2 regions of the Methylomonas sp. 2BW1-5-20 genome follow, and region 2 is predicted to be linked to the other one. Evidence: predicted binding sites of a transcription regulator. Region 2 holds the regulator's gene; the other holds the start of a gene.

Region 1 (4,468 bases), 1.9 Mb from region 2:
GCGTTCCAGCAGGCTTTCCAAGGAACCTTTCAAATAAATATGCCGAGCGTCCGCCGTCAAATTGCGGTTCAGGGTAGCCATGAATTGGTATTCCGATTCGAAAGGAATCGCGTCCAAACGCGGATGATCTTCGCTGACGCTAGCCTGATGCAGGCCCGCCTTGTGGGCGGCCACCAGCAGGGCGGCTTCCGTGGGATCGCCCTCTATGCTCCAATTATCGGCGTCGGCGACTAATCTGGCGTCGTTGCAGAGCAGGCCGGCTTTCAGACATTCCAATAACGCCGGCTTTAGTGTGGGGTCTATCGGCTGTTTGTCGCTGCTGAAATTGCCGTCCGGCGTGTAACCGCTGCCGCTGACCTCGAACACTTCGCCACCCGCATGCACGAATTGCACGGTCATTTGGTTTTGTGTAAGGGTGCCGGTTTTGTCGGAACAGATCACGGTGGTGCTGCCTAGTGTTTCCACCGCCGGCAGTTTGCGTATGATGGCGTTACGTTTGGCCATGCGCGAGACACCGATAGCCAGGGTAATGGTCAGTGCCGCCGGCAGGCCTTCCGGAATTGCGCCGACCGCCAGCGCCACCGAAGCCATGAACATATTCAACATGGTTTCACCGCGCCAGACGCCCACCGAAAAAGTAACCGCCGCGCAGCCGATGATAACCCAGAGCAACAACTGGCTGAACTCGCTCATTTTTCGGGTTAACGGCGTTTCTAGCGGTTCGGCGCTGCCGATCAGTCTGTTGATACGGCCGATCTCGGTGTTGTCGCCGGTACTTACCACCAGAGCCAGGGCGCTGCCGTAGCTGACCAAGGTTGAGGAATACGCCATATTGCTGCGATCCGCTAACAAGATGGCGGCCGGTAAGGTTTGCGCCTGTTTTTCCGCCGGCACCGATTCTCCGGTCAATGCGGATTCGTCTATTTTCAGCTCGCGGCTTTGTAACAGTCGCAGATCCGCGGGCACCTTGTCGCCGGATTGTAGGAAGACCAAATCGCCGGCTACCAAGTCCGCTGCGGCGATACTGCGGCGTTGGCCGTCTCGCAGCACATTACTGCTGATGTTCAGGGTTCGAGCCAGTGCGTTGATGGCTTTTAGGGCGTTGGCTTCCTGGATAAAACCGATCAGGGCATTGATGATGACTACGCCGAAAATGACGCTACTGTCAGTCCATTCCTCCAGAAATGCGGTGGTCGCCGCCGAGAACAGTAGGATGTAGATCAAGGGCTGATGGAATTGCGCCAATAGCAAGAGCAAGGGGCCTTTGCTGCGGCGCGGTGTCAAAAGATTTGGGCCGGCGGCGTTCAACCGTTTTTGTGCGTCCTCGCTACTCAGACCTTGACCAAGTTCTACAGCAAAGTGGGTTAAGACAGTTTCCGGGCTTTGGCTGTGCCAATCGGATTGCGGGGTATTGTTCATTTGCTTTGATTGGTGATTAAAAACGTTACGGGCGTTACGCCAATCCAACAGCGTTACTGCAGCTACAAGTTGACAAAGTATATTTTGTACTTGTTCCCTATTTAGTATGGGGTTATAGTCGCATGCGAGGTCTAAGACCTTATTCTAAATTAAAATAAAAACAAATAGTTGGAGGTAGTTATGGGCGGAGTTATCGAATTATTGGTGTTGATGTTGATTATTGCCATCTTCGCTTTCGCACCGTTAGGGTATTTTATTTACATGTATACCATGAAAAATGGCGAGCCTTTCGGCGACATCGAGCCGCACGGCGATAGTGAATCTGCTTTGTTGAAGGCTGTCGACAAAGTCGTCAATTTAGTGAAGGGTAAGCTAGGTAAAAGTTAAGTAACGCAGTTTTCTTGTCAGAAAAGCCGGGTCAGCCCGGCTTTTTTGTGGGGGTTATTCTTGAGTCTCGCCACAAGTCGGACAGCTTGGGTTTTTCTTCAGGCGCATACTGTGCCATTCCATAGTCAGTCCATCCAGTAGCAGCAAGCGGCCGGTCAGCGTCGTGCCGGCACCCACGATTAGTTTGATCGTCTCCAGGGCCTGTATGCTGCCGACGATACCGGTTATCGGCGCAATTACGCCGTTGCGGGCGCAGTTTTGCATTTCTTCACCGTCGCTCTGGTATAGGCAGTTGTAACACGGGCTATCATGCAAACCCGGCGTAAATACGCTGACTTGGCCTTCGAAGCGGATCGCCGCGCCCGAAACTAGCGGCGTTTGCCGGTCGACGCAGGCCTGATTGATTGCAAAGCGAGTTGTGAAGTTATCGCTGCAATCCAGCACCACATCGGCATTGGTGACTTCTTCAAGCAGTTTTTCGCCGGCTAAACGCTGTTTGAGTGCAAACACTTTTACACCCGGATTGATTTTTTCCAGCGTCTGTCGGGTTGAAATAACTTTATCCACCCCTATATCGCCAGTGCTGTGAGCAATCTGCCGTTGCAAATTGGTCAAGTCCACCTGATCGTCGTCGTAGACAGTGATCTGACCCACGCCGGCAGCCGCCAAATACATAGATGCCGGTGAGCCCAGGCCGCCGGCGCCGACTATTAATACTTTGGCATCTAGCAGTTTTTGCTGACCGGCAATATCGATTTGCGGCAGCATGATTTGGCGGCTGTAACGGAGTAATTGTTCGTCGTTCATGGTTTACAAGGATTGAGTAAGACGTAAATGATGCCAAAGAGCTTGACAGAGTGCAAAAGCCGGATATTATTAGCACTCGTTGCTAGAGAGTGCTAATAAGCTTGAGGCCGTTTAAAAGCTCGCTTCTTCTGCAAGGGTGTAGTCGTTTTTTAAATAGCTTTTAAGTTTTTAACCTTTAACTTTATCTACATTAAGGAGACATTGATGAAAATTCGTCCGTTACATGACCGTATCGTCGTAAAACGCGTTGAAGAAGAAACCAAAACCGCTGGCGGCATCGTGCTGCCGGGTTCTGCCGCAGAAAAACCTAGCGAAGGCGAAGTTTTGGCAGTGGGTTCAGGTAAACCGTTAGATAACGGCCAAGTACGTGCCCTGGAAGTTAAAGTTGGCGACAGAGTGTTGTTCGGCAAATATTCCGGCACCGAAGTTAAAGTCGATGGCGAGCAATACATCGTCATGCGCGAAGAAGACATCATGGGTGTTTTGGGTTAATCCCAATTCGTTCGACACACTCTTTTTCAATTTAACCAATATCTCAGGAATAAGAAATGGCAGCAAAAGACGTAAAATTTGGTGGCGACGCGCGGGCACTGATGGTGCAAGGCGTTAACGTTCTGGCTAACGCAGTAAAAGTTACATTGGGTCCTAAAGGCCGTAACGCTGTGTTGGATAAAAGCTTCGGCGCTCCAACCATCACCAAAGACGGTGTATCGGTTGCGAAAGAAATCGAATTGAAAGACAAATTCGAAAACATGGGCGCGCAAATGGTGAAGGAAGTTGCATCCAAAACTTCCGATGTAGCCGGCGACGGTACTACAACTGCAACCGTTTTGGCTCAAGCCATTGTTAACGAAGGCTTGAAATCAGTTGCGGCGGGCATGAACCCAATGGACTTGAAACGCGGCATCGATTTGGCGGTTACCGCAGCGGTGGCAGCGATTCAAAACGCATCAACACCTTGCACAGACAACAAAGCTATCGCCCAAGTAGGTACCATCTCTGCAAACTCTGACGAGTCTGTGGGCAGAATCATTGCCGAAGCGATGGAAAAAGTCGGCAAAGAAGGTGTTATCACCGTTGAAGAAGGCACCGGCCTGGAAAACGATCTGGATGTGGTTGAAGGTATGCAATTCGACCGCGGCTACCTGTCTCCTTACTTCATCAACAAGCAAGAAAACATGAGCGTAGAACTGGACGATCCTTTCGTTCTGCTTTACGACAAAAAAATCTCCAACATCCGCGAATTGTTACCCATTCTGGAAGGCGTAGCTAAATCCGGCCGTTCCTTGTTGATCATTTCCGAAGATGTCGAAGGCGAAGCCTTGGCAACTCTGGTTGTCAATAACATGCGCGGTATCGTTAAGGTTGCGGCTGTTAAAGCCCCAGGCTTCGGCGACCGTCGTAAAGCCATGCTGGAAGACATCGCGGTTCTGACCGGCGGCGTGGTGATTTCCGAAGAAGTGGGTCTGTCTTTGGAAAAAGCCGACATCAGCCAATTGGGTACTGCAAAACGTGTCCAAATCAACAAAGAAAACACCACTATCATCGACGGTGCTGGTGACGAAACCCAAATTAAAGGCCGCGTAGCGCAAATCCGCGCCCAAGCCGACGAAGCGACTTCCGATTACGACCGTGAAAAATTGCAAGAACGTCTGGCCAAATTGGCTGGCGGTGTTGCGGTTATCAAAGTTGGTGCCGCGACTGAAGTGGAAATGAAAGAGAAGAAAGCTCGCGTTGAAGACGCGTTGCATTCAACTCGCGCCGCGGTTGAAGAAGGTGTGGTCGCCGGTGGCGGTACTGCACTGATTCGTGCATTGTCTGCTCTGGAAGGCCTGAAAGGCATCAACCACGATCA
Region 2 (4,468 bases):
TTGGCGTAATTGGGACTCGATCAGCAGTCGTACCGCGCTGGGCAAGGGTCAATCAAGCATCTATTCGGCTTATCTGCAGGACGAGTTGTGGATTCTGCACAACTTGATTGCCCATATAGGAGTGCGTTATGACGATTGGTCGACCTCGGGTCTGAATCAAAGTACCAGTCCGGCGGTAAACCGCACCTATCAAGAGCGTTCGGTCGGACAGTTCAATCCGAAGTTCAGCCTGACCTGGCTGCCGGCCGACGGCTACAAATTGTTTGCCTCCACCGGTTGGGCTTTCCGCCCGCCGACCAATTTCGAGTTGTACGGTAATACCCAAACCTCAACGGTATTGACAGAGCCGAATCCCAACTTAAAGCCGGAAACCATGCATTCCTGGGAAGTGGGTGGTGAGGCCACGCCTATCGAAGGCACCACGATTGCGGTCAGCTACTTTCATCATTACATCAGCGATCTGATTTACGCGAAAAGCGGTATACCGATTCCCGGTTTGTTGCAAACCTTGACCGAACGGCAAAACGCCGGCAAGGCCGAGGTAGAAGGCGTGGAAGTGAAGTTACGGCAGAAACTTTATTGGGACTGGCTGCATTTTAACGGCACTTACACCTTGAACGATTCGATAATTAAGGAAAACACCGCCAACCCGCTGATCGTCGGTAAGCAAATGGTGCAATTGCCGAAAACCATGTTTAGTGGGGCATTGGACTTAAAATACGACAAATGGAGCGGTGGCATCATCGGCCGCTACGTCAGCCAGCCTTATTTTAACGATCAAAATCTGGATCAATACACCAAGGTGCCAGGCAGCTACGATCCGTATTTCCTGGTTGATACCCGGATTGCCTACCAAGCTACTAAGAATATCGATTTGTCGTTTTCGGTGAATAACTTGTTGGATAGAGCGTATTCGGCATTCTACCAACAGGCTGGGCGCACAGTATATGGGGAAATTTCTTATAGCTTCTGATCTGGGTTGCTGGGGCTTTAGGCGTCGATATATTTCGGACGCTAGCAAGTTAGCCAGCGTCCGGGGGCGCGGTTGATTGGGTTTCCAGCGTTGGCATTGCGTGCACAGTTCACAAAAATAAGCGATATGTCGGTAGAAGCCGTCTTCTTCATCCGTTCTTAATCTGTTCCTAATCAAGACTTAAACAATGCCTTCTAGAATAAATTCAGAACTTTTATCTAAAGCAGGCTTTTTATGTTCAGAGTGACAAGTATCGTTGCAATTTTTCTGCTGCATGCGCCATTTGCCATGGCCGATGGTCATGGACATCACAAGCATCATCGACAACATGGCCGGGATGTCGAGGTTGAACGGGTCGTTCAATACGTGCCGGCACCCCAGCCGGCGTCGCGTTACAACAGTTACGACCAAAGATCGGCACAGGGTCTGGTAGGCGGTGCATTGGGGAGTGTGGCCGGTTACGAGATGAGCAAGGGCAACCCCTTGGGGGCCGGCATCGGCGCGGCGGCCGGGGCATGGATAGGCAACGGTATGAGCCGATAATCGCTAGTCTTCGATTTCCGCATCGAAACAATTATTACATTGCTTAATGTTGAGGTAACTCATGCGACAGGAGGGCCAAATGAGAACGAAAAATGGTAAAAAATATCAGCAAGAGCAAAACAGCAGGACTGAAAAGCTATTGAATGTGCTGCTGTTTTTCGCCGTGGTTTACTACAGTTATTACGTGCTGTCCTTCTCTCAAATGGGAGCATAAATAGATTAAAGCCTTCGGCGCGTTAGGGTAAAAAAGTAACCTGTTTTATTTTGGACTTGCGTAATGCGTTGAGGTAGTACTGCTTGTTAGATTGTTCGTAACGCAAAACCCCGTCAAGCCTTAGGGCTTGACGGGGTTTTTTTATGCGCGGCGAAAGTTACTGAAAATTAGGCTGGAATTGTTCCGATACTCAGGCTAAATACTCGCCAAGGGATTGCCCGCGCAGTTTAGCTAGGTAATAGACAAACCGCGGCGTTGACAATGCCGGACCCACCTGATAGCTTTGCTATCTGGCACTCGCTAATATCGAGTGCTAACGAAATTGGGGGGTGACGTGGCTGGCGGACAAGATTTAAACGAAAGATCGCTGTATTTATTGAAAACCTTGGTTGAGCGTTACATCCAGGACGGCCAGCCCGTGGGGTCGCGATTATTGTCTAAAGACCCGCAACTTAAGCTCAGTCCGGCCAGTATCCGTAATGTGATGGCGGATCTGGAGGAAATGGGCTTGATCCATTCGCCGCATACTTCGGCCGGTCGAGTGCCGACGGTAAGCGGCTATCGTTTGTTCGTCGACAGCTTATTAACCGTGAAGCCTTTGGCGTCCAGCGAATTGGATCAATTGCAACATGGCTTGCAAGGGCAGGCGGATAAAGCCAGCGACGTGTTGAGTAAGGCTTCCAAGTTGTTGTCGGATGTGACGCAAATGGCCGGCGTCGTGACCTTGCCGCGACGGGAGACTGCGACCTTACGGCATATCGAATTTTTGCCTATGTCCAACACTCGAGTCTTGGTGATTTTCGTCACCGACGGCGAGGAAGTGCATAACAAAATCATCCACACCCAAAAGCCCTTTAGTCCTGCAGAGTTGCAGCAGGCCGCAAACTATCTGAACTCGGTATTTTCCGGGCGTAGTTTGGCCAAGATACGCGAGTTGATTATCAAAGAAATGGAGCAAGATCAGCGGCAGGTCAATCAAGGCATGATAGACGCGGTGAGCATGGCGCAACTGACTTTCGCGCAGCAGCCCAACGACGATTACGTGTTAAGCGGCGAGACCAATTTAATGGGTTTTTCGGAGTTGTCGGACATGGAACGCTTGAAACAACTGTTCGAAGCTTTTAGTCAAAAGCGCGGCGTGATTCATTTACTCGATCAATGTCTGCAGGCCGACGGCGTACAAATCTTTATCGGCGAAGAGTCCGGTTACAGCGCATTCGATCATTGCAGTCTGGTAACGGCGCCGTATTCGGTCAATGACGAAGTGGTTGGGGTGTTGGGCGTGATAGGCCCCACCCGAATGGCCTATGAAAAAGTCATTCCGTTCGTGGACGTGACGGCAAAATTATTGGGCGCGGCCTTGAATCCCAAATAAATGGCCCTATCGTTAGGCCAACCTAAAAATTTAGAACCCTGGAGTAAGTAATGAGTCATCAGCAATCGAGCCACGAACAACAGTCGGATAGCGAATTGATCGCCGAAGTCCTGGAGCAAACCAAGCCTATCGACGCCGAAGAACAGCCTAGCGAAGCGTCTGGCGCTGGCGCGACGGTCACTGTGGAAGCTTTGCAGGAACAATTGGAACAAGCTCAGCAACAAGCCGCCGCCAACCTAGATAAAGCCATCCGCACCATGGCTGAGATGGAAAACTTGAAAAAACGCGTGCAAAAAGACTTGGACGACGAGCGCAAATACGGCTTGGCTAAATTTGCCAAGGAATTGCTGAGTGTATTGGATAGTCTGGAATTAGGCCTGCAAGCCGCAACCGGCGATAGCCCCGAAATCGTGAAACTGCGAGAAGGCAGCGAATTGACTATCAAACAATTCGAATCGGTGTTCGCCAAATTCAATATCGAAACCATCGATCCGCTCGGTCAGCCATTCAATCCCGAATTGCATCAAGCGATGGTGATGCAGCCTAGCGCTACCGCGCAACCGAATTCTATATTAAACGTATTCCAAAAAGGTTATGTATTGAACGGCCGTTTATTGCGTCCGGCCATGGTGGTAGTCGCCAAAGCCGAAGATAAACCGGCGGATAGCGCAAAAATTGATGAGCAGGCTTGAAATTAATACGATCAACCGCATATCGCTAACAACTTTTTAATTTATTACCAATTCAAGTCTGGAGAATATCAATGGGCAAAATGATCGGCATCGATTTAGGAACCACTAACTCCTGCGTCGCAGTACTGGAAAACGGCACCGCGCGGGTTATCGAAAACAGCGAAGGCGCGCGCACCACGCCTTCCATCATCGCTTTCACCGGGGACAATGAAGTGTTGGTCGGTCAATCGGCCAAACGTCAGGCCGTTACCAACCCTGAAAACACCTTGTTTGCGATCAAGCGTTTGATCGGCCGCCGTTTTAAAGAAGACGCGGTGCAAAAAGACATCAAAATGGTGCCTTACAAAATCATGGAAGCCAACAACGGCGATGCTTGGGTGGAATGTCACGGCAAGAAAATGGCGCCGCCCGAAGTATCATCACGCGTGTTGATGAAGCTGAAAAAAGACGCCGAAGCGTTTTTGGGTGAAGAAGTCACCGAAGCGGTCATCACCGTACCGGCTTACTTCAACGACTCGCAACGCCAAGCGACTAAAGACGCCGGCCGTATCGCAGGTTTGGACGTCAAACGTATCATCAATGAGCCGACTGCTGCGGCATTGGCGTTCGGAATGGACAAGCCTAAAGGCGACACTACCATCGCGGTCTATGACCTGGGTGGCGGTACCTTC

Evidence for each region. The regulator HrcA, encoded in region 2, represses chaperone genes, less so after heat shock. The targets are predictions, from matches to a motif close to TNTTAGCACTCNNNNNNNNNGAGTGCTAANA.
Region 1: the regulator HrcA is predicted to act here: its motif matches at 2,681-2,711, upstream of groES (co-chaperone GroES).

The regions. Positions count from the first base shown of each region.
Region 1 covers NZ_CP184127.1:4,710,444-4,714,911, forward strand. The annotation lists gene ACH50O_RS21650 (cation-transporting P-type ATPase) at 1-1,419, opposite strand, end outside; gene ACH50O_RS21655 (hypothetical protein) at 1,600-1,806, shown strand; gene ACH50O_RS21660 (HesA/MoeB/ThiF family protein) at 1,861-2,613, opposite strand; gene groES (co-chaperone GroES) at 2,818-3,105, shown strand; gene groL (chaperonin GroEL) at 3,162-4,468, shown strand, end outside.
Region 2 covers NZ_CP184127.1:2,774,647-2,779,114, reverse strand. The annotation lists gene ACH50O_RS12715 (TonB-dependent receptor) at 1-973, shown strand, start outside; gene ACH50O_RS12710 (glycine zipper 2TM domain-containing protein) at 1,208-1,516, shown strand; gene ACH50O_RS12705 (hypothetical protein) at 1,596-1,730, shown strand; gene hrcA (heat-inducible transcriptional repressor HrcA) at 2,065-3,105, shown strand; gene grpE (nucleotide exchange factor GrpE) at 3,156-3,797, shown strand; gene dnaK (molecular chaperone DnaK) at 3,869-4,468, shown strand, end outside.